Regions from separate parts of the Streptomyces sp. NPDC014676 genome, predicted to be linked through region 1. Evidence: riboswitches for the same ligand, from Rfam matches in the RefSeq annotation. Region 1 holds a riboswitch; each other region holds the start of a gene.

Region 1 (5,566 bases):
AGCTGACCGCCCTCGCCTACCCGGAGGGCCACCCGTACCACCACACGCCCATCGGCTCGATGGCGGACCTGGACGCGGCCACCCTGGAGGACGCCCGCCAGTTCTTCCGCACGTACTACGCGCCGAACAACGCCGTGCTCTCCGTCGTCGGCGACATCGACCCGGAGCGGACGCTCGCCTGGATCGAGAAGTACTTCGGCTCCATCCCGGGCCACGACGGCAAGCCCGCCCCGCGCGACGGTTCGCTGCCCGACGTCATCGGCGGGCAGCTCCGCGAGATCGTCGAGGAGGAGGTCCCCGCGCGTGCGCTGATGGCCGCCTACCGCCTGCCGGAGGACGGCACGCGCGCGTGCGACGCCGCCGACCTGGCGCTCACCGTCCTCGGCGGCGGCGAGTCCTCGCGGCTCTACAACCGGCTGGTACGGCGCGACCGCACGGCCGTGGCCGCCGGCTTCGGCCTGCTGCGGCTGGCCGGGGCGCCCTCCCTGGGCTGGCTGGACGTGAAGACGTCCGGCGACGTGGAGGTGCCGGTCATCGAGGCCGCCATCGACGAGGAGCTCGCCCGGTTCGCCGAGCAGGGCCCCACGGCCGAGGAGATGGAGCGCGCGCAGGCCCAGCTGGAGCGCGAGTGGCTGGACCGGCTCGGCACGGTCGCCGGCCGCGCCGACGAACTGTGCCGGTACGCCGTCCTGTTCGGCGACCCGCAGCTCGCCCTGACCGCCGTACAGCGCGTCCTGGAGGTGACGGCGGAGGAGGTGCGGGAGGTCGCCAAGGCCCGCCTGCGCCCCGACAACCGCGCGGTGCTCGTCTACGAGCCCGTCGCCCCGGAAGCCGGAGACGCCGAGGACACCGAGGAAGCCGCCGCAGCCGCCGGCACCGACGAGAACGAGGAGGCGGCGAAGTGACCGAGCTCGCCACGATGGACTTCCACCCGCAGCCGCAGGCGGGCGACGCCAAGCCCTGGGCCTTCCCGGCCCCCGAGCGCGGCACGCTCGACAACGGCCTGACCGTGCTGCGCTGCCACCGCCCCGGCCAGCAGGTCGTCGCCGTCGAGGTGCTCCTCGACGCGCCCCTGGAGGCCGAGCCGGCCGGCCTCGACGGTGTCGCCACGATCATGGCGCGGGCCTTCTCCGAGGGCACCGACAAGCACTCCGCCGAGGAGTTCGCCGCCGAGCTGGAGCGCTGCGGCGCCACCCTGGACGCGCACGCCGACCACCCCGGCGTCCGCCTCAGCCTGGAGGTCCCGGCCTCGCGGCTCACCAAGGGGCTCGGGCTGCTCGCCGACGCGCTCAGGGCGCCGGCGTTCGCCGACAGCGAGGTCGAGCGGCTGGTCCGCAACCGCCTCGACGAGATCCCGCACGAGCTGGCCAACCCCTCCCGCCGCGCCGCCAAGGAGCTCTCCAAGGAGCTGTTCCCGGCGAGTGCCCGTATGTCGCGTCCGCGCCAGGGCACCGAGGAGACGGTCGCCGGCATCGACTCCGCGGCCGTACGCGCCTTCTACGAGAAGCACGTCCGTCCCGCCACGGCGACCGCCGTGGTCGTCGGCGACCTCACCGGTATCGACCTGGACGCGCTGCTCGGCGACACGCTGGGCGCCTGGACCGGCTCCCCGGCGCAGCCGCGGCCCGTCCCGCCGGTGGTCGCCGACGACACCGGGCGCGTCGTGATCGTGGACCGTCCCGGCGCCGTCCAGACGCAGCTGCTGATCGGCCGTATCGGCGCGGACCGGCACGACCGGGTGTGGCCCGCGCAGGTGCTCGGCACGTACTGCCTCGGCGGCACCCTCACCTCCCGCCTGGACCGCGTGCTGCGCGAGGAGAAGGGCTACACCTACGGCGTGCGGGCGTTCGGACAGGTCCTCAGGTCCGCCCCGGACGGCACGGGTGCGGCGATGCTGGCCATCAGCGGCTCAGTGGACACGCCGAACACCGGCCCCGCTCTCGAGGACCTGTGGACGGTGCTGCGCACGCTCGCCGCGGAGGGGCTCACCGACGACGAGCGCGATGTCGCCGTGCAGAACCTCGTGGGCGTGGCGCCGCTCAAGTACGAGACCGCCGCGGCCGTCGCGAGCACCCTGGCCGACCAGGTCGAGCAGCACCTGCCCGACCACTACCAGGCCGACCTGTACCGGCAGTTGGCCGCGACCGGCACCGTGGAGGCCACCGCGGCCGTCGTGAACGCCTTCCCGGTGGACCGCCTGGTGACCGTCCTCGTCGGTGACGCGGCGCAGATCAAGGCGCCCGTCGAGGCCCTCGGTATCGGTGAAGTCACCGTCGTGACGGCCGAGTAGCGAGCCGCGAGGACGCACGCGCGGCGGGCCCTGGTGACACGAAAGTCACCAGGGCCCGCTTATGCCCGAATCGGGGCGGAAGTTGCCTGTCTGGCCTGTGGGATGCGCTACAAAACCCGTGATTCGTTTGAGGATCGGGAGACGGCCCGCTTAGCTTCGTCCGGGCTGTTCGTCGGGCAGTGCGCCGCATCCGCGGCACCGGACAGTCATCGCCGAGTCCCCCTGAGGCGCGAGCCGGGGGAGCCGGGGACCCACCGCAGTCCCTGGGGTGAATCGGACGCCCGCGCGTGTCGCGAGGGGGCCCGTAGGAGACCTTCCTGCTCCGAACCCGTCAGCTAACCCGGTAGGCGAGAGGGAAGGAAAGGACCAGCCTGTACATGGCGTTCACCCGCGCCCCGGGCAAGCACCGTCGTCCCGGCCGGACGCAGCGCGGCACCGCCCGCGTGGCGGGCGTCGCGGCGCTCACCACCACCGGCGTCGTCGGCTCCCTCGCGGCCCCCGCGCTCGCCGCCGAGCCCGCTGCCGCACAGACCGGCCTCACGCCCGTCGTCACCCTCGGCGACGCGGTCGCCGACCGGATCGACGCCCAGGCGGCCGCCCAGCACGAGGCCGCCCGGGAGGCGGCCGAGGCCGCCGCGCGCAAGGCCGCAGAGGAGGCCGCGCGCGAGAAGGCCGCCAAGGAGGCCGAGGAGGCCCGCGCGGAGAAGGAGCGCGCCGCGCGGGAGGCCGAGCGCGAGCGCCTCAACACCTTCGTCTCCCCGATCCCCGGCTCGTACGTCTCGACCGGTTACCAGGCCGGCAGCTCGCTGTGGTCCTCCGGCAGCCACACCGGTGTCGACTTCCACGCGGCGAGCGGCACCCCCGTCCAGTCGGTCGGCGTCGGCACCGTCGTCGAGGCCGGCTGGGGCGGCTCGTACGGCAACCAGGTCGTCATCAAGATGCACGACGGCACGTACACCCAGTACGGCCACCTGTCGTCCATCGGCGTCTCGGTGGGCCAGCAGGTGGCCGCCGGGCAGCAGATCGGCCTCTCCGGCGCCACCGGCAACGTCACGGGCGCGCACCTGCACTTCGAGGCCCGCACGGGCGCCGACTACGGCTCCGACCTCGACCCCGTCGCCTACCTCCGCGCGCACGGCGTGAACCTCTGACCCGCTCGCTTCCCGATGCCCCGGCTCCCCGAGCCGGGGCATCGGTGTTTCCGGGCGTCGCCTGTCCAAAAAATATGCATGGATTCCGGTCCGCCGTCGTGAATTCCCGCCGATTGCAATAGAGTCACGGAACACACGTCAATCGTCGACGTTTCACGGGGATTAAGCCGGAGGTTCGTCATGCGTATTCCCGCGCACTCGGTGTGCACGGCGATCCGGGACGACATCGTCGCGGGTGTCCACGAGCGCGGCGGCCGGCTCACCGAGGAAGTGCTCGCCCGCCGTTACGGTGTCTCCCGCGTTCCCGTCCGGGAGGCGCTGCGCACGCTGGAGGCCGAGGGATTCGTGGTGACCCGGCGGCACGCGGGCGCGTGCGTCGCGGAACCCACCGAGCAGGAGGCCGCCGACCTGCTGGAGATGCGCGTGCTCCTCGAGCCCCTCGGTGCCTCCCGCGCGGCCCAGCGCCGCACCGAGGCCCATCTGAAGGTGCTGCGCGGCCTGGTCCGGCTGGGGCAGGAACGCGCCCGCCAGGGCAACAGCGACGACCTGCGCTCCCTGAGCGGCTGGTTCCACGAGACGCTCGCCCAGGCCACCGGCAGTCCGGCACTGACCTCGGCACTGACCCAGCTGCGGCACAAGATCGCCTGGATGTACGCCACCGAGGGGCCGTCCGACCCCGTCGAGTACTGGGCGGAGCACGGCGCGATCGTGGACGCCGTGGCGCGCGGTGACGGCGACCGCGCGCGGTCCGTCACGGCGCTGCACACCGAGCGCGCGAGCGCCGGGCACCGCCTGCGTTTCGCCCCGGGCGCCGGCCGCGCGGACCGTGTGAGGAACTCGCAACATGCCGTAAACATGCCGAGCGTTCGGCATTAACACGGGTGCCGTATACAAAGAGGGAGCATTTCTCGGGGTTTATTCACGCTGCCCGTAAAAGGGGAAAGCTGCCCGCGGAAGGAAAAATCTGCCCGTGACGGGGGAAAGCGAAAGGCCCGCCCGGCGGTCCGGGCGGGCCTTTCGGCATGACGTCCTCAGACGGTCTCGGGGAGTTCCTCGAGACCCTCGGCGACCAGCTTCGCCAGACGGTCGAGGGCGGCGTCCGCGCCCTCGGCGTCGGACGCGAGGACGATCTCCTCGCCGCCCTGGGCGCCCAGGCTCAGGACAGCCAGCATGGAGGCCGCGTTGACGGGGTCGCCCCCGGCCTTGGCGATCGTCACCGGGACGCCTGCGGCCGTGGCGGCTCGGACGAAGATGGAGGCGGGGCGGGCGTGGAGACCCTCGGCCCAGCCGACGTTGACGCGGCGCTCAGCCATGTGTTGCTGCCCTTCGCTGTTCAGGGTTGTCTAGACCAGTTTCCCACATCGTGAAGCATGCCCGGAGCCTGCCGGGAGCGTGCCCGAAGGGGCCTTCGCTCCCGCTCCCGGCGGCAGCCGGACCGCGGCCTCGGCCCGGCTGTCGTCCACCACAGACTGCCTCGCGCCGTTGTCGTACGCGAGCCGTACTCTGGGGCCCATGCAGACCTCGTCGGACCGGCACGAGTATCCCGCTCACTGGGAGGCCGACGTGGTGCTGCGCGACGGCGGCACCGCGCGCATCCGCCCCATCACCGTCGATGACGCCGAGCGCCTGGTCAGCTTCTACGAGCAGGTGTCGGACGAGTCGAAGTACTACCGCTTCTTCGCGCCCTACCCTCGCCTGTCCGCCAAGGACGTCCACCGCTTCACGCACCACGACTTCGTGGACCGGGTGGGACTCGCGGCCACCATCGGCGGCGAGTTCATCGCCACCGTACGCTACGACCGGATCGGCGCCGACGGCACGCCCGCCTCGGCTCCGGCCGACGAGGCCGAGGTCGCCTTCCTCGTCCAGGACGCCCACCAGGGCCGGGGCGTCGCCTCCGCCCTCCTCGAACACATCGGCGCCGTCGCGCGGGAGCGCGGCATCCGCCGGTTCGCGGCCGAGGTGCTGCCCGCCAACAACAAGATGATCAAGGTGTTCACCGACGCCGGGTACACCCAGAAGCGCAGCTTCGAGGACGGTGTCGTCCGCCTGGAGTTCGGCCTCGAACCCACCGACCGCTCCATGGCCGTGCAGTACGCGCGCGAACAGCGCGCCGAGGCGCGCT
Region 2 (5,566 bases), on a different contig from region 1:
GCCCCCGGCGAGGACCTCATCTCCGGCCTCATCCGCGCCTCCGACCACGGTGAGCACCTCACCGAGAACGAGGCCGCCGCCATGGCGTTCATCCTGCTGTTCGCCGGTTTCGAGACCACCGTCAACCTGATCGGCAACGGCACCTACGCCCTGCTCACCCACCCCGGACAGCGCGACCGCCTGCAGCGGTCCCTCGTCGCCGGGGAGCGCGGGCTGCTGGAGACCGGTGTCGAGGAGCTCCTGCGGTACGACGGTCCCGTGGAACTCGCCACCTGGCGGTTCGCCACCGAGCCGGTCACCATCGGCGGGCAGCGCATCGCGGCCGGCGACCCCGTCCTCGTCGTGCTCGCCGCCGCGGACCGGGACCCGGAGCGGTTCGCCGACCCGGACGTGCTCGACCTCGGCCGGCGCGACAACCAGCATCTGGGATACGGCCACGGCATCCACTACTGCCTGGGCGCACCGCTGGCCCGCCTGGAGGGCCGGACCGCGCTCGCCACCCTGCTGACCCGGCTGCCGGACCTGCGGCTCGCGGCGGAACCGGCCGAACTCCGCTGGCGGGGCGGGCTCATCATGCGCGGACTGCGCACGCTCCCGGTGGAATTCACGCCGCCACAAAAGTGACGGACCGCGCATCCTTTCCGTGCCCCCGGGGCGGCCAACGCAAACATGACACGCTCTCAACTCTGTGATCTTCACGTGATCTGTGCGGCATTAACTTGTGACAAGTGATCGTCTGCCGATACGTTCACCCATCAAGTGCGGTGGCTCGGGCTCCACTCACCGCACTGGTCATCGCTGTCTCGCGAAAGGTCTTCCGTATGCTCTCCGGGAACGGTCGGCACCGTCGCCCCCGCCAGGCTCCGGCTCTCCTCGTCGCGGCCGGAGTGACCGGCTCCGCCATTGCGATCCCCCTCTTCGGCGCCGGCGCCGCCAGCGCGGCCGACGGCCTGAACTGGGACCGGGTGGCCGAGTGCGAGAGTGGTGGCTCCTGGAGCCAGAACTCCGGCAACGGCTACTACGGCGGCTTGCAGTTGACCCAGGAGGACTGGGAGAAGTACGGCGGCCTGGACTACGCGTCGAGCGCCGACCAGGCAAGCCGCGGCCAGCAGATAGCCGTGGCCGAGAAGATCCTCGCCGACCAGGGGGTCGGCGCGTGGCGCACCTGCGGACTGCTCGCGGGCCTGGATCAGGACGCTCCGCCGGCCAGTGTCGACACGGGGGTGGCCGACGACTCGACATCGGGCGATTCGGATTCGTCCGACTCGTCGGACTCCGGTGATTCGCCCGCTTCCTCTCCTTCGTCCTCCCCTTCCCCTTCCTCCTCTCCGTCGTCGAGTGCGAACGGCGGGAAGAACTCGGACGCTTCGGTGGGCGAATCGGCCAATCCTGGCAAGTCCGCCGACTCGAGTACCGATTCGGACAGGGCCACGGACGGTGGGACGGGCACGGACTCCGACACCTCCTCCTCTGCCTCGGCAAGCCCCAAGAACAGCGAGTCGGACAAGTCCGGGCAGGTCGGCGACGCTTCGGCGGACGCCGATGCCGAGGGCGGCGGCCGCCATCGCGGCGCCAGCGCGGAGGAGAGCAAGGACGAGGCCCGCGCATCCGATTCGTCCGGCCGGCACGCCTCGCGCGGCCTCAACGCCTGGGGCGGCACGGCCGGTGACTCTTCCACCGTGAGCAACGAGGGCGGTTCCCCGTCCCGTGCCGACTCCCTTGCGGTCGGCGGCGGATGGGGCGCGCTCTACGGGGTGAACGAGCAGCTCATCGGCGGCGACGCGGCTCTCGTCCTGCCGGGTCAGGCGCTTGGGGCGGGGAGCGAATCGGGTGGAAAGTGACACCCGAAAATGCTTGGGCGCGGCGGCAGTTGACGTCATGTTTCGCGGCTAATGTCCGGTTTAAAGATTGTGAGAGATAGGTCTCAGAGGCCCTGATCGTCTTTGAAATTCCGTGGATCGCGTGCCTACGGTCGTGACCGCTCGCCACCGCGGGCCCCGGCTGCCGCCACGCCGAATCCTGCCAGTGGCAGCACGGGAACAGTCGTCGCGTCATGCGCCGTAGGCAGGAGCGGGGGACCCAAGGTAAGCGCCCCTTCCGGTGATTGACACCGGATCGGGCTTGGGGTGAAGCCGCGTCCCGTGAGGGACGTGGCCGGGCAACTCAACCGGCCCGAACCCGACAGCTCACCTCGCAGGCGTCGGTGAGGGGATCCACCATGCTGTTTTCCGGCAAGGGCAAGCACCGTCGTCCGTCCAAGGCCACCCGCGCGATCGCCGTCGCCGGTGTCGCCTCCGCCGCCGTCGCCGCCCCGCTGATGGCGGCCGGCAGCGCCTCCGCCGCCACCGCCTCCGAGTGGGACACCGTCGCCCAGTGCGAGTCCGGCGGCAACTGGTCCATCAACACCGGCAACGGTTACTACGGCGGTCTGCAGTTCTCCGCCTCCACCTGGGCCGCGTACGGCGGCACGCAGTACGCCTCCACCGCCGACCGGGCCAGCAAGGCGCAGCAGATCGAGATCGCCGAGAAGGTCCTCGCGGGCCAGGGCAAGGGCGCCTGGCCGGTCTGCGGCACGGGCCTGTCCAACGCCGCCTACGGCGGCTCCTCCGCGAACGGCTCGGGCTCCTCGCAGAGCACCGGTTCCACGGAGACCCGTGAGACCGGGCAGAAGGCCTCCCGCTCCGCCGAGCGGAAGACCGAGCAGAAGGCCGAGCGGAAGACCGAGCAGAAGACCGTCACCACCCCGACCGGCGAGAAGGTCGAGAAGGGCGACGGCGAGTACAAGGTCGTCAAGGGCGACACCCTCAGCTCCATCGCCGCCGAGCACGACGTCGAGGGCGGCTGGGCCGAGCTGTTCGAGCTGAACGACGACATCGTCGACGACGCCGACCTCATCTACCCGGGCCAGCAGCTGCACCTCAAGTAAGCGGCTGCCTCCCTGCCCCCCGCCCCGGTGCGTTTTCCCCCGTACGCGCCGGGGCGGGGTTTTTCACGGCCGGTTTTCCCGAAACGGCTTTGTTCCGTTCGGAAACAATTTACTCTCGGTTCTGTCCACGGGGCGGGCGACCGGCGGCCCGATCGCCCCGGGCCGGTTAGGCTCGGTCTCGCAAGACCCTCCGGGGTCCTGCCCACCCGCGTCACATCCAAGAAGGAGATGCTCGTGCCGTCCATCGACGTCGTCGTAGCCCGGGAAATCCTGGACTCCCGAGGCAACCCCACGGTCGAGGTCGAGGTCGGCCTCGACGACGGCAGCACGGGTCGTGCCGCCGTCCCGTCCGGCGCCTCCACCGGCGCCTTCGAGGCCATCGAACTCCGTGACGGCGATGCAGGCCGTTACCTGGGCAAGGGTGTCGAGAAGGCCGTCCTGGCCGTCATCGAGCAGATCGGCCCGGAGCTCGTCGGCTACGACGCCACCGAGCAGCGCCTGATCGACCAGGCGATGTTCGACCTGGACGCCACCGACAACAAGGGCTCGCTCGGCGCCAACGCCATCCTGGGCGTCTCGCTCGCCGTCGCCCACGCCGCCTCCGAGGCCAGCGACCTCCCGCTCTTCCGCTACCTGGGCGGCCCCAACGCGCACCTGCTGCCGGTGCCGATGATGAACATCCTGAACGGCGGCTCGCACGCCGACTCCAACGTGGACATCCAGGAGTTCATGATCGCTCCGATCGGCGCGGAGTCCTTCTCCGAGGCCCTGCGCTGGGGCGCCGAGGTCTACCACACGCTGAAGAAGGTCCTGAAGGGCAAGGGCCTGGCCACCGGCCTCGGCGACGAGGGCGGCTTCGCCCCGAACCTCGGCTCCAACCGCGAGGCCCTCGACCTCATCCTCGAGGCCATCAAGGAGGCCGGCTACACCCCCGGCGAGCAGATCGCCCTCGCGCTCGACGTCGCCGCGTCCGAGTTCTACAAGGACGGCGTCTACACCTTCGAGGGCAAGGAGCGCTCGGCGGCCGAGATGACCGAGTACTACGCGGAGCTCGTCGACGCGTACCCGCTCGTCTCCATCGAGGACCCGCTGTTCGAGGACGACTGGGAGGGCTGGAAGACCATCACCGCCAAGCTCGGTGACAAGGTCCAGCTCGTCGGCGACGACCTGTTCGTCACCAACCCCGAGCGCCTCGCCCGCGGCATCGAGGAGGGCGCCGCCAACGCCCTGCTGGTCAAGGTCAACCAGATCGGCTCGCTGACCGAGACCCTGGACGCCGTCGAGCTGGCCCAGCGCAACGGCTTCAAGTGCATGATGTCCCACCGCTCCGGCGAGACCGAGGACGTCACCATCGCCGACCTGGCCGTCGCCACCAACTGCGGCCAGATCAAGACCGGCGCCCCGGCCCGCTCCGAGCGCGTCGCCAAGTACAACCAGCTCCTGCGCATCGAGGAGATCCTCGACGACGCGGCGGTGTACGCCGGCCGCTCGGCCTTCCCCCGCTTCAAGGGCTGAGTCGTAGGCAGCGTCGTACGTACGTCCCCGTACCCGGTCCCGTACCGTGTGCGGGGACGTACACGCGTATGACGGTGAACGAGAGGCGGAACCATGGCGGTCAAGGACCGGGACCGTTTCTCCACCGCGACCAGGATCCGGCTGATCGGTGAGCAGACCGCGGCCCGGGTCTACCGCTCGCAGACCAAACGCCAGGCCCGCCGCTCCCGGCTGACCGGCCGGGCGGCGCTGCTCGCCCTGGTGGTCTGCTCCCTGATCGTCGCCCTCGCCTACCCCATGCGGCAGTACGTCTCCCAGCGCGCGGACATCGCCGACCTCCAGCAGGAGCAGGACGAGGCCCGCCGGCGGGTCGAACGGCTGCGCGACATGAAGGCCCGCTGGCAGGACGACGCGTACGCCGAGCAGGAGATCCGCAGGCGGCTGCATTACGTCCTGCCCGGCGAGACCGGCTACATCGTCATCGACCCGGGTACGGCGAAGCAGTCCCGTACGGATCTCGGAGCCGCCGACCGCCCCTGGTACGCGAACGTCTGGGACGGCGTCGACAAGGCCGACGCCGCCGGCCAGTGACCCTTTGCAGAAAGCCGTAGAAAGACACGTATGGAAACGCCCCCACCCACGACCCCGCGCACCGAGCCCACCGACGCGGACGTCGAGGCCTTCAAGCAGCAGCTCGGGCGGCCCCCGCGCGGGCTGCGCGCCATCGCGCACCGCTGCCCCTGCGGACAGCCGGACGTCGTGGAGACCGCGCCGAGGCTGCCCGACGGCACCCCCTTCCCGACGCTCTACTACCTCACCTGCCCGAAGGCGAACTCCGCGATCGGGACGCTGGAGGCGAACGGCGTGATGAAGGAGATGACGGAGCGGCTGGCCACCGACCCGGAGCTGGCGGCCGCGTACCGCGCGGCGCACGAGGACTACATCCGGCGCCGCGACGAGATCGAGGAGCTGAAGAACTTCCCCAGCGCGGGCGGCATGCCCGACCGGGTGAAGTGTCTGCACGTGCTGGTCGCCCACTCGCTGGCCGCGGGCCCCGGCGTCAACCCGCTGGGCGACGAGGCGCTGGCGATGCTGCCCGAGTGGTGGCGCAAGGGTGCCTGCGTGACGCTGCCCGAGAAGGAGGAC
Region 3 (5,566 bases), on a different contig from region 1:
GAGGCCCGAGCAGTCGAAGGCGTCCGGGCCGGTCGCGCCCCAGACGTAGGGGCTGCCGAGCTTGGCGTAGGCGTAGGAGACGGCCTGCGCCGCGCGGGGGCCGGGAGCCGCCAGAGCGGCGTCCCGGGCGTCCGTCGAGGAGTGCGGGGCGCGGTCGGTTCCGTCGGTGAGCCCCGCGCGTTGCCCGGGGGTCAGCCGGGACAGCAGCCGGCGGGCGGCGGTCAGCTTGGTGTCGATCGTCTTCTGGTGCCGCTGGAGTTCGGCGCGGCGGGACGTCAGCGATGTCACCTCGACCCGTGCGGCGCCGCGCAACCGCTCGATCTCCCGGAGTTGTGCGCGTACGTGCCCCACCGCCGCCTGCCGGCGGCTGCCGGCCCGTTCGGCGAGCGCGGCGCCGTCCAGATAGCCGTCGGGGTCCTCGGAGAGGAAGAGCTGCAGGGCGGGGTCGAGGCCGCCGCCGCGGTACTGCGCCGCGGCGACCGTGCCCAGGGCGTCCCGCGCGGAGTCGAGCCGGTCCTTCCTGCGGGCCGCCTCGTCCTGCAGATCGCGCAGCCGCCGCTGGGCCGACTCGGCCTTCTCCTTGGCTCCGTTGTACTTCTCGGTGGCGGTCTCCGCCTCCCGGTAGAGCCTGTCGACCTCGGCCTTGACCTGGCCCGGTGTCAGCCGCGGTTCGGCGTGTCCCGCCCCGTCGAAGCCGGTCGCGGTGGCCGCGCCGGCGAGGGCGAGGGCGGTGGCCGCGCGGGCCGTGGTGCCGCCCGGGACACGCTGCCGGGTCCTGCGGTGCGCTGCCACCTGGATTTCCGTCCTTTCCGACTTTCCGACTTTCCGACGACCGCGCGGAGCGGACTGCCGTCCGGTGGTCCGGCGGCGGGGGTGCGCAGGGGAGCCGTCCGCCGCCGGACCTTCTCGGCGGTGGTGTCCGGCCGCCGCCCCTGGACCGGGCGGCGGTGGAGAGCCGGTCACCTGGAGGAGGACGCTAGGCCCGGCCGTGCGGCCCCGGTGACGGGTTGTGCGGAAGTGATGTGAGCGGACCGTCGGGTGACCGTAAGTGACAGATGCCCTGCTCCGACTTCATCGTCTTCACTCAAAGTGATGACCGATATGGCGGAGGAGGGACGGATGAGGGTGCCGGAGTGCTAGGAGGCGGCTATGGCTAGGCTCCGGCCTCATGGACGTACTCATCCACCTCTTCGTCGGTCTGCACATCATCGGCATCGCGTCGCTCCTCGGCGGCTTCCTCACCCAGATGAAGGCGATGGGCGCGGGCACCGCCCGGTTCGTCCCCGCGATGCTGCACGGCGCGCTGACGATGCTGGTCACCGGTGTGGTCCTGGTCGGCCTCAACCAGGCCCAGGACTACTCCGTCGACAACATCAAGATCGGCGTGAAGCTGGCCCTGCTGATCGTGATCCTCGGCCTGGTGTACGTGAAGCGGGACGACGAGAAGGTGGACAAGGGCCTGTTCGGCCTGGTCGGACTGCTGACCGTGACGAACGTCTTCATCGCGGTGCTGTGGACCTGACCTCCGCTCCACGGACCCGGACGTGACCGCGGCCCACGACAGGACGCGTCCCGGGCTCCCGGGCCCAGGGGACGCCGGCGGCGGTGGACGCGGACAGCGCCACCGCCGCCGGCGTTTCCCAGGGGGAGCGCGGGCGACCGGCGCCGCGTGCCGTGGCGCGGACCGGCACGGAAAAGGGGCGGGGACGACGCCGGAGGACCGTCCCCGCCCCTTCCGGGCGGTCAGGCGGGGCGCACCACGCTGTGGATCGAGGACTCGCCGTCGTAGTAGATCGACTCCTCGCGGACGTACGTGCCGGGCTTCGGCGCGTGGATCATCATCCCGTTGCCGATGTAGATCCCCACGTGGGTGACGTCGTCGTAGAAGAACACCAGGTCACCGGGCCGGGCCTGGGAGACGGGGACCGTCGTGCCCGCGTTCACCTGGTCGTAGGTGGTGCGCGGAACGGTGACGCCGGCGGCCTTCCAGGCGGCCTGGGTGAGGCCGGAGCAGTCGTAGGAGCCGGGGCCGGTGGCGCCCCAGACGTACGGCTTGCCGATCTGCGCGCGGGCGAAGGCGAGGGCCTTCTCGGCCTTGGTGGTGTACGAGGAGTCCGTCGACGGTGAGGTGGTCGAGCCGGAGGTGCCGCCCGCCGAGGTACCGCCGTCCTGCTGAGCGGTGGCGGCCTCCTCCTGCGCCTTCTGCCGCTCCGCCTGCTGCCGGGCGAGCTCGGCGGCCTTGCGGGCGGCCTCCTCCTGCTTCTCCTTCTCGATCGCCGCGAGCCGTGCCTTCTCCTCGGCGGTCAGCTTCGCCATCAGCTCGCGCGCGTCGGTGAGCTTCTTCTGGACGGTGGCCTTGGCCGTCTTCAGGTCGCCCTGGGTCTCGGTGAGCGTCTGAAGGCTCTCGGTGGCCTCCTGGCGCTTCTGCATCGTCTCGGACTGCTGGGTGACGTAGTCGTCGACCGCTTCCTTCTGGCGGCCGGTCATCCGGTCCATCACCTGGCGCTGGTCGAAGATGTCCTGCGGCGTGTCCGCGAGCAGGAAGGTCGCGGTGTCGGGGACGCCGGCACCGGTCCGGTACTGGGCGGCGGCGAAGGAACCCAGCTCCGCCCGCGCCTCGTTGAGCTTCTGGGTGCGCTTGGCCACGTCGTCGAGGAGCGTGTCCACCTGCTTGCGCTGCTTCGCGGTCTTCTCCTTGGCCGCGTTGTACTTCTCGGTCGCCGACTCCGCCTGGCGGTAGAGGTCGCCGACCTTCTTCTCGACCTCCTCCAGGCTCGGCCTGCCGTCGTCGGAGGGGGCGGCGGTGGCCGTCTGGGACAGCAGGGCCACGGAGGTCAGGGCGGCCGTGGCGAGGGCCGGGGTCCGTATGCCTGCCACGCGCGTGCCGGGGGTGCGCGACTTGCGGTGCGACGCCAAGGGAGGCGACTCCTTCCAAAGCTCCGCCTACCGGGTTAGCTGTCGGGTTCGGGCGGCTTGCTCGGAAGGGTTGCCCTACGGCCGCTCCGCGAGGGAGTGGGCCGATTCACCCCATGGTCTCGGTGGGTCCCCGGCTCCGGCTGCCGCGGGGGCAGTGACGGACTCGGCGGGGGCCGCGCGGCCCGGCGGGGTTCGCCGGTGGGGGTCGTACGGCCCGCCCGCACCGTAGCCAACCGGTGTGGCCCCTGTGAAGGTTGATGGGTGATATGCCCGATACATTTTCGTGACCTTGCGTGCGGGGTCACCCAGGGTGATGGGGTGGTTCTGGAGGGTGTGCGCCCCGTCCCGGCCGCCGGATTCCGGGGATGTTCCCGGGGTGGCCCCGGGTTGTCGGTGGGGCGCCCTAGACTCGGAGAGCGATGAGCAGCCTCTTTGACGACAGCTTCCTGGCGGACCTCCAGGCCCAGCGGGGCCCCGAGGGCGAGCCCCCGCCACCGCCCGAGGACGAGTACGTGCCGGAGCAGATCCCGGACGACCTGTTCGGCGGGAAGTTCGACGTGCCGCCGGACCGGGACGCCTACTACCGCGACGGCGCCCCGCGCCCGGTGATCGACGCCGCCGCGCTGCTGGAGGGGCTGAACGACAACCAGCGCGCCGCCGTGGTGCACTCCGGTTCCCCGCTGCTCATCGTGGCCGGCGCCGGTTCCGGCAAGACCCGTGTGCTCACCCACCGCATCGCCCACCTGCTGGCCGAGCGGCACGTCCATCCGGGCCAGATCCTCGCGATCACCTTCACCAACAAGGCCGCGGGCGAGATGAAGGAGCGCGTCGAGCAGCTCGTCGGCCCGCGCGCGGGCGCCATGTGGGTCATGACGTTCCACAGCGCGTGCGTGCGCATCCTGCGCCGCGAGAGCAAGAGGCTCGGCTTCACCTCGTCGTTCTCGATCTACGACGCCGCCGACTCCAAGCGTCTGATGGCCCTGGTCTGCCGTGACCTGGAGCTCGACCCCAAGCGTTTCCCGCCGAAGTCCTTCAGCGCCAAGATCAGCAACCTGAAGAACGAGCTGATCGACGAGGAGGACTTCGCCGCCCGGGCCGCCGACGGCTTCGAGAAGACCCTCGCCCAGGCCTACGCGCTCTACCAGTCGCGGCTGCGGGAGGCCAACGCCCTCGACTTCGACGACCTGATCATGACGACGGTCAACCTGCTGCGCGCCTTCCCGGACGTCGCCGAGCACTACCGCCGCCGCTTCCGGCACGTCATGGTCGACGAGTACCAGGACACCAACCACGCCCAGTACGCGCTGGTCCGCGAGCTCGTCGGCACCTCCGAGCACCCCGCCGGCACACCGTCCGAGCCCGAGGTGCCGCCCGCCGAGCTGTGCGTGGTGGGCGACGCCGACCAGTCGATCTACGCCTTCCGCGGTGCGACGATCCGCAACATCCTCCAGTTCGAGGAGGACTACCCGGACGCGACCACGATCCTGCTGGAGCAGAACTACCGCTCCACGCAGACCATCCTGAGCGCCGCCAACGCCGTCATCGAGCGCAACGAGTCGCGGCGTCCCAAGAACCTGTGGACCAACGCCGGCGCGGGCGCGCGGATCACCGGGTACGTCGCGGACACCGAGCACGACGAGGCCCAGTTCGTCGCCGACGAGATAGACCGCCTCACCGACGCGGGCGAGGCCAAGGCGGGCGACGTCGCCGTCTTCTACCGGACCAACGCCCAGTCCCGCGTCTTCGAGGAGATCTTCATCCGCGTCGGCCTGCCCTACAAGGTCGTCGGCGGTGTCCGCTTCTACGAGCGCAAGGAGGTCCGGGACGTCCTGGCCTACCTGCGGGTGCTCGCCAACCCCGAGGACTCGGTGCCGCTGCGCCGCATCCTCAACGTGCCCAAGCGGGGCATCGGCGACCGCGCGGAGGCCATGATCGACGCCCTCGCGCAGCGCGAGAGGATCAGCTTCCCGCAGGCGCTGAGGCGCGTCGACGAGGCGTACGGCATGGCCGCGCGCTCGTCGAACGCCGTGAAGCGGTTCAACACGCTGATGGAGGATCTCCGTACGGTCGTCGAGTCCGGTGCGGGCCCGGCGACGGTCCTGGAGGCGATCCTCGAACGCACCGGCTATCTCGCCGAGTTGCAGGCCTCCACCGACCCGCAGGACGAGACCCGGATCGAGAACCTCCAGGAACTCGCGGCCGTCGCCCTGGAGTTCGAGCAGGAGCGCGGCGAGGGCGAGTCGGTCGCGCTGTCCGACTTCCTGGAGCAGGTCGCCCTGGTCGCCGACTCCGACCAGATCCCCGACGAGGACGAGGACGGATCGGGCGTCATCACGCTGATGACCCTGCACACCGCCAAGGGCCTGGAGTTCCCGGTCGTCTTCCTCACCGGCATGGAGGACGGCGTCTTCCCGCACATGCGCGCCCTCGGCGAGACCAAGGAGCTGGAGGAGGAGCGGCGCCTGGCGTACGTCGGCATCACGCGCGCGCGTGAGCGGCTGTACCTGACCCGTTCGACGCTGCGCAGCGCGTGGGGCCAGCCGTCCTACAACCCGCCCTCGCGGTTCCTGGAGGAGATCCCGGCCGCCCACCTGGAGTGGAAGCGGACGGGGGCGAGCGCGCCCGTGTCCTCCGGTCCGGTGTCGGGGGT
Region 4 (5,566 bases), on a different contig from region 1:
CCCGGCGCCGGTGGCCGGGTCGAAGCCGCCGACGGCCCGCAGCACCTCCGTACGGAAGGCCATGTTCGCCCCCGAGCCGAAGCGGCCCGCGGTGAAGGGGAACAGCGGCTCGTCGCGGGGCGGGTCGCCGGGGTCGTACGTCGTCGGCGTGAAGCCCTTCGCGAAGCCGCCGTGGCTCTCCAGCAGGACCTGGGCCGGGGTGCGCAGCCGGGCGGGCAGGATCAGGCCGGTGGCACAGCCGAGCCGCGGGTCGGCGGCGAACGGGACGGTCAGTTCGGTGAGCCAGCGGGGATCGGCGACCACGTCGTCGTCGGTGAACGCGATCACCTCGCCCCGCGCCGCCGCCAGCCCCCTGTTGTGCGCGACGGCGAGTCCGGGCACCGGCTCGCACACGTACCGCACCCGCTCGCCGTACTTGCGTTCCACCAGCTCGCGGGTCTCGCCGGTCACGGGCGCGTTGTCGACGACGACGACCTCGAACCGCGGGTGCTCCTGCGCGAGCAGCGAGTCCAGCGCCCGGGCGAGCTGCCCGGCCCGCTCCCTGGTGGCCACGACGACCGAGGCGTACGGCGGCTCCCCGCCGCCCGTCGCCTCCACGCCGCCCGTCGCCTCCACGGCCCCTCCCGCCACCGCGGCGGCGGCCTCCGTCAGCACCGCCCGCGGGTCCGTGCCCTCCGGTACCCGGGTCAGCAGCGTCCCCACCGGGCGACCCGCCCGTCTGACCAGCAGGAACACCTCGCCATGGGTGATCGGCGGGCTGCCCGGGCCGGGTCTCGGCGCGGCCTCGTCACCGTCCAGGTCGATCTCGGCGACCTGCACCGCGCCGATGGCCAGGAACCGCCGTATCTCCTCCTGCGTACGCGCTCTCCGGGACACCTGTCTTCCCCCTCCCCCTCCTCCTCACGACTCACGGCCGGCGCAGCCGTGCCGCGCCCTTCAGGGTCCGTGCCGCCAGCGCCGCCAGGCGCGGACGGGCGCGGACGAAGCCGTGCGCGCGGCGCGCGGGTTCGCGGCTCAGCCAGTGCAGCGCGGCGCCCGCGCCCGGACGGGTCGCCGCCCCTTCGTAGACGGCGAGTTCGCCGGTCTTCAGCGAGTCCTTGTACTCGGCCGGACCACGCCCCATGTCGAGCAGGCCGATGCCCTCGGCCGCCGCCGCCTCGGCCATCCGCAGATGCAGCACCAGACCCGGCGAGTACTTCGCGAACTCCGGGTCGTACGCCGGGAACCAGCAGGCCAGGACGGACGCCGAGCGCAGCCCGAAGTGCGCGGCGACGGGGCGGTCACCGGCGTACAGGACCGACAGCGTGCCCGCGCACTGGGCGGCGCGGGTCTCGGCGAGCCGGCCCACGAGCCGGGCGATCCACTCCCGCGCGAACCGGTCGCGCCGCCCGGTCCTGCGGTACTGCGCCGACTTCCACTCCATCAGCGTGCGCAGCGCGGCCGGGTCGCGCTCGTCGAAGACGAACCGCACGGCTCCGGCCCGGCGGCCCAGCCTGCGCTCCTTGGCCAGCGTGGTCTTCAGGAACTTCGGCGACTGGGCGCGCAGCACCGACTCGTACGTCTCGTAGCCCTTCTCCACGTCGATGACGTAGGTGGCGTGCTCCTCGGCCGCGTACGGCACGAACAGCCCTTGGTCCGCCTCCAGGTTGTCGAAGGCGAAGCTCGACACCGAGCAGCCCCGCAGCAGTTCGTCCGTCTCCAGGGCGACACCGGGGCCCAGGACCGCGCCCTGGCAGTCCGACACCCCGAGCCCGATCGCCCGGCCCTGCCCCAGCGCGCCCCGCTCGTACGGCAGGAAACCCACCGGTTGCGCGCCCTCGTACAGCACCGCGACCCGGGCCCGCGGGCGCACCCGGGACACAGCGACGGTGAACTCCGGTTCCATGAACGGGTTGCGCGGTGCGTCCGTCGCGGCGCGCAGTTCCCGCCAGCGCTCCCGCTCCCCCTCGCCGAGCTCCCCGGGCCTCAGCACACGCATGCGTCCACTGCTCACCTGACCCCCCGATCAAGTCCCCCCTGGACCCTTGGAAGGTACCGCCCCGGACCGGGCGGACGGTAGATAGCGGACCATGTTCTTGCCAAACGGGGAAAGAGACCTGAACCGGTCCTTACCCGGCGCCGAGAGAAGGGGAACCGTACCGAAAGCGAATGCAAACGGGCACGGTGAATCGGACCGTCGGGTTGTCCGTATTCTCTGATCATGGCCGCACCCACCGCGTATTCACTCATCGCCACCGACCTGGACGGGACGCTGCTGCGCGGCGACGACACCTTCTCCGACCGGTCCCTCGCCGCGCTCGCGCGGGCGGAGCGGGCCGGCGCGCGGCACCTGGTGGTGACGGGGCGGCCGGCCCCCAGAGTGCGGTCGCTCCTGGACAACCTCGGCTGCACGGGGCTCGCGGTGTGCGGACAGGGCGCGCAGGTGTACGACGCCGGCGCGCACCGGCTGCTGTGGTCCGTGACACTGGACCGGGAACTGGCGGAGACGGCGCTCGGCAAGATCGAGGCCGAGGTGGGGGAGGTGTACGCCGCGGTCGACCAGGACGGGGCCGACGGGCTGACGCTGATCGAGCCCGGCTATCTGATGCCGCACCCGACCCTGCCCGCGGTACGGGTCGAGCGGCGGGCCGAGCTGTGGGACCGGCCGATCAGCAAGGTGCTGCTGCGCCACCCGGACCTGTCCGACGACGCGCTGGCGGCGGCGGCCCGGTCGGTGGTCGGGTCACTGGCCACGGTCACCATGTCGGGGCCGGGCACCGTGGAGCTCCAGCCGTGCGGGGTGACCAAGGCCACGGGGCTGGCGCTGGCCGCAGAGCACCTGGGGCTGAGCCCGGCGCGGACGATCGCCTTCGGCGACATGCCGAACGACATCCCCATGTTCGGCTGGGCGGCCCACGGCGTCGCCATGGCCGACGCGCATCCCGAACTGAAGGCGGTGGCGGACGAGGTCACCACGTCGAACGAGGACGACGGCGTGGCCGTCGTCCTCGAGCGACTGTTCGGCGGGGCGGTGACGCTCGCCCGTCAGCGGGTGGCTCAGTACGCGCCGAAGACGTTGTCGATGGAGCCGTAGCGGTCGGCCGCGTAGTTGCAGGCCGCCGTGATGTTCGCGACCGGGTCGTACGGGTCGAAGGCGGTGCCGGGCACGTGGTAGGCCGCGAAGGTCGGGTCGATGATCTGCAGCAGGCCCTTCGACGGGGTGCCCTTGGCGGCGTTGGAGTCCCAGTTGTTGATGGCGTACGGGTTGCCGGAGGACTCGCGCATGATGTTGCGGTGGATGGCGTCGTAGCTGCCCGGGATGCCGTTCTGCGCCATGACGTCCAGCGACTCGCGGATCCAGCCGTCGAGGTTGTCCGGGTACGCCGTCGCGGGGGCGGCAGCGGTCGTCGTCGGCTCGGTGGTGGCCGCGAAGGCGCCGGTGGCGCCGAACAGCGGCAGGGCGACCACGGCGACGCCGGTGCCGGCGACGGCGAGGGAGCGGGCGAGGCGGCGGCGGTGCTGACCGAAAGCAGGCATGTCTGGGTTCCTCTCCTACGCCTGCGAGGTGAGCTGTCGGGTTCGGGCGGGAGAGTGCCCGGCCGTGCCCCTGCGGGCATGGCTTCACCCCTAGCCGTCCCGGCGCGATGTCCGGTGCGGCGGCTTACCTGGGTCCCCCACTCCTGCCGTCTTGAGTTCGTCGTCGGATGTGATGCGGGCGGCGGCAGGATTAGGCGTCCACCCGGCAGGCCCGGAACGTATGCGAGAGCACATGTCGGGAACAAGTGCGAGCATCACGGAAGGCGCCGTTTGATCTTTCGATGGGGCTTTTGGGGTGCTTGATCCTTTGCTGTCGCCAAGGGTCAACTCGGCGGCGGGGGAAGGGGAAAGGTGGGTGGTGGCGGACGGCGGGGGTACCGGATCGCGCGTGACTCACTTCACTGGGGATTGCCTGTGAACGCATTTTTCGCCAAGGGGAATTAGCTCGGCATTTGCGGCAAATCGGACGTCGGGGCGGGCAGGATGGTCCACGTGGCGAGGCGGGGCCCGGGGGCCGGGCCGAGGAGTGGATCGGTACGTCCGGGAAAACAGAAGAATGTCCGTTGTTATCAACCGATCAAAAGCACTCCGCTCCCGACCCCGTACCGCCCTGCCCGTAACCCCGGGCGCTGGCGGTGATCGAAACGTGACCGGATACGCTGACTTGAGTGATGGCAGCGACCTATCGACATTCCGTGTAACCGCCAGTGGACACCAGCAGACAGGAGACCCCTCGTGACCGTCGTCGGGCCGTTCGGGCTGAGCGTGCGGGACCAGGCTCTGGAAGCCGATGTCCAGGCCGGGATGACGGCTGTCGAGGAAGGGCTGCTCGAGGCCACCAAGAGTGAGGTCCCCTTCATCACGGGAGCCGCCCAGCACCTGGTGCGGGCCGGCGGCAAGCGGTTCCGCCCGCTGCTCGTGATGCTCGCCGCCCAGTTCGGCGACCCCTACGCGCCCGGTGTCGTGCCCTCGGCCGTGGTGGTGGAGCTCACCCACCTGGCCACGCTGTACCACGACGACGTGATGGACGAGGCCGATGTGCGGCGCGGCGTCGCCAGCGCGAACGCCCGCTGGGGCAACTCCGTCGCGGTCCTCACCGGCGACTTCCTCTTCGCGCGGGCCTCGCACATCCTGGCCGACCTCGGCCCGGAGGCCGTGCGGGTGCAGGCCGAGGCGTTCGAGCGGCTGGTCACCGGGCAGATCCTGGAGACCGCGGGACCGCAGGACGGCCGCGACCCGGTCGACCACTACCTGGACGTGCTCGGCGGCAAGACCGGCTCGCTGGTCGCCGTCGCCTGCCGGTTCGGCGCGATGATGTCGGGCGCCGACGAGACGGTCGTGGACGTGCTGACCCAGTACGGCGAGCGGCTCGGAGTCGCCTTCCAGCTCGCCGACGACGTCCTGGACATCGCCTCCGACTCCCACGAGTCCGGCAAGACCCCCGGCACCGACCTGCGCGAGGGCATCGCCACCCTGCCCGTGCTGCGGCTGCGCGAACGGGCGGCCCGGCTGGGTCTCGCCGACGACATCGCCCTGTGCGAACTGCTCGACTCCGACCTCACCGACGACGCCCGGCACGCCGAGGCGCTGCGGCTGCTGCGCGCCCACCCCGCGCTGGAGCAGGCCCGCCGGGACACCGTGCGCTACGCCGAGGAGGCGCGCGCGGCACTCGCCCCGCTGCGGGAGTGCGAGGCGAGGACGGCACTCGTGCAGCTGTGCGACGCGGTGGTGCACCGCGCGGGCTGAGCCGGCCCGAACTCTCCCCCGACCCCTACGGGGCGGGGGAGGGAACCGCCCTCCGTGTCATACCCCAGCAGTACGTGGAGTTGCGTCCGGGGGCTGACGAATCCGCCTGCCAGATTTGGTCAGATGGACCACGACGGACAACACCACTCCTCACCGATTCGGGTGAGAATGGCGGCTCAGGGTGAAACTGGTGCGAGGTCACGAGACGAAAAGCCGCCGCCGACCACGGAGGTAGGGCACACATGGCACCGTACGAATCCGACGACATGACGACCGCGCGGGAGGCCGACGAGCCGCGCGCGGG

What was found. Region 1 has a riboswitch for cyclic di-AMP ahead of ACF1DX_RS12125 (M23 family metallopeptidase). Riboswitches for the same ligand answer to the same signal wherever they lie in the genome.
Positions count from the first base shown of each region.
Region 2: another riboswitch for cyclic di-AMP. It lies ahead of ACF1DX_RS18450 (transglycosylase family protein); the one in region 1 lies ahead of ACF1DX_RS12125 (M23 family metallopeptidase).
Region 3: another riboswitch for cyclic di-AMP. It lies ahead of ACF1DX_RS07325 (NlpC/P60 family protein); the one in region 1 lies ahead of ACF1DX_RS12125 (M23 family metallopeptidase).
Region 4: another riboswitch for cyclic di-AMP. It lies ahead of ACF1DX_RS08345 (transglycosylase SLT domain-containing protein); the one in region 1 lies ahead of ACF1DX_RS12125 (M23 family metallopeptidase).

Region 1 is NZ_JBIBZI010000003.1:781,378-786,943, reverse strand. It holds gene ACF1DX_RS12135 (M16 family metallopeptidase) at 1-905, shown strand, start outside; gene ACF1DX_RS12130 (pitrilysin family protein) at 902-2,290, shown strand; cyclic di-AMP (ydaO/yuaA leader) riboswitch at 2,491-2,655, shown strand; gene ACF1DX_RS12125 (M23 family metallopeptidase) at 2,668-3,441, shown strand; gene ACF1DX_RS12120 (GntR family transcriptional regulator) at 3,622-4,317, shown strand; gene ACF1DX_RS12115 (HPr family phosphocarrier protein) at 4,473-4,754, opposite strand; gene ACF1DX_RS12110 (GNAT family N-acetyltransferase) at 4,954-5,566, shown strand, end outside.
Region 2 is NZ_JBIBZI010000006.1:87,704-93,269, reverse strand. It holds gene ACF1DX_RS18460 (cytochrome P450) at 1-624, shown strand, start outside; gene ACF1DX_RS18455 (transglycosylase family protein) at 822-1,841, shown strand; cyclic di-AMP (ydaO/yuaA leader) riboswitch at 2,047-2,215, shown strand; gene ACF1DX_RS18450 (transglycosylase family protein) at 2,219-2,926, shown strand; gene eno (phosphopyruvate hydratase) at 3,161-4,441, shown strand; gene ACF1DX_RS18440 (septum formation initiator family protein) at 4,535-5,011, shown strand; gene ACF1DX_RS18435 (DUF501 domain-containing protein) at 5,042-5,566, shown strand, end outside.
Region 3 is NZ_JBIBZI010000002.1:640,576-646,141, reverse strand. It holds gene ACF1DX_RS07335 (NlpC/P60 family protein) at 1-792, opposite strand, end outside; gene ACF1DX_RS07330 (hypothetical protein) at 1,169-1,522, shown strand; gene ACF1DX_RS07325 (NlpC/P60 family protein) at 1,744-2,916, opposite strand; cyclic di-AMP (ydaO/yuaA leader) riboswitch at 2,924-3,074, opposite strand; gene pcrA (DNA helicase PcrA) at 3,336-5,566, shown strand, end outside.
Region 4 is NZ_JBIBZI010000002.1:838,548-844,113, reverse strand. It holds gene ACF1DX_RS08360 (glycosyltransferase) at 1-876, opposite strand, end outside; gene ACF1DX_RS08355 (GNAT family N-acetyltransferase) at 908-1,978, opposite strand; gene ACF1DX_RS08350 (HAD family hydrolase) at 2,201-3,073, shown strand; gene ACF1DX_RS08345 (transglycosylase SLT domain-containing protein) at 3,037-3,516, opposite strand; cyclic di-AMP (ydaO/yuaA leader) riboswitch at 3,522-3,689, opposite strand; gene ACF1DX_RS08340 (polyprenyl synthetase family protein) at 4,252-5,262, shown strand; gene ACF1DX_RS08335 (outer membrane lipoprotein carrier protein LolA) at 5,505-5,566, shown strand, end outside.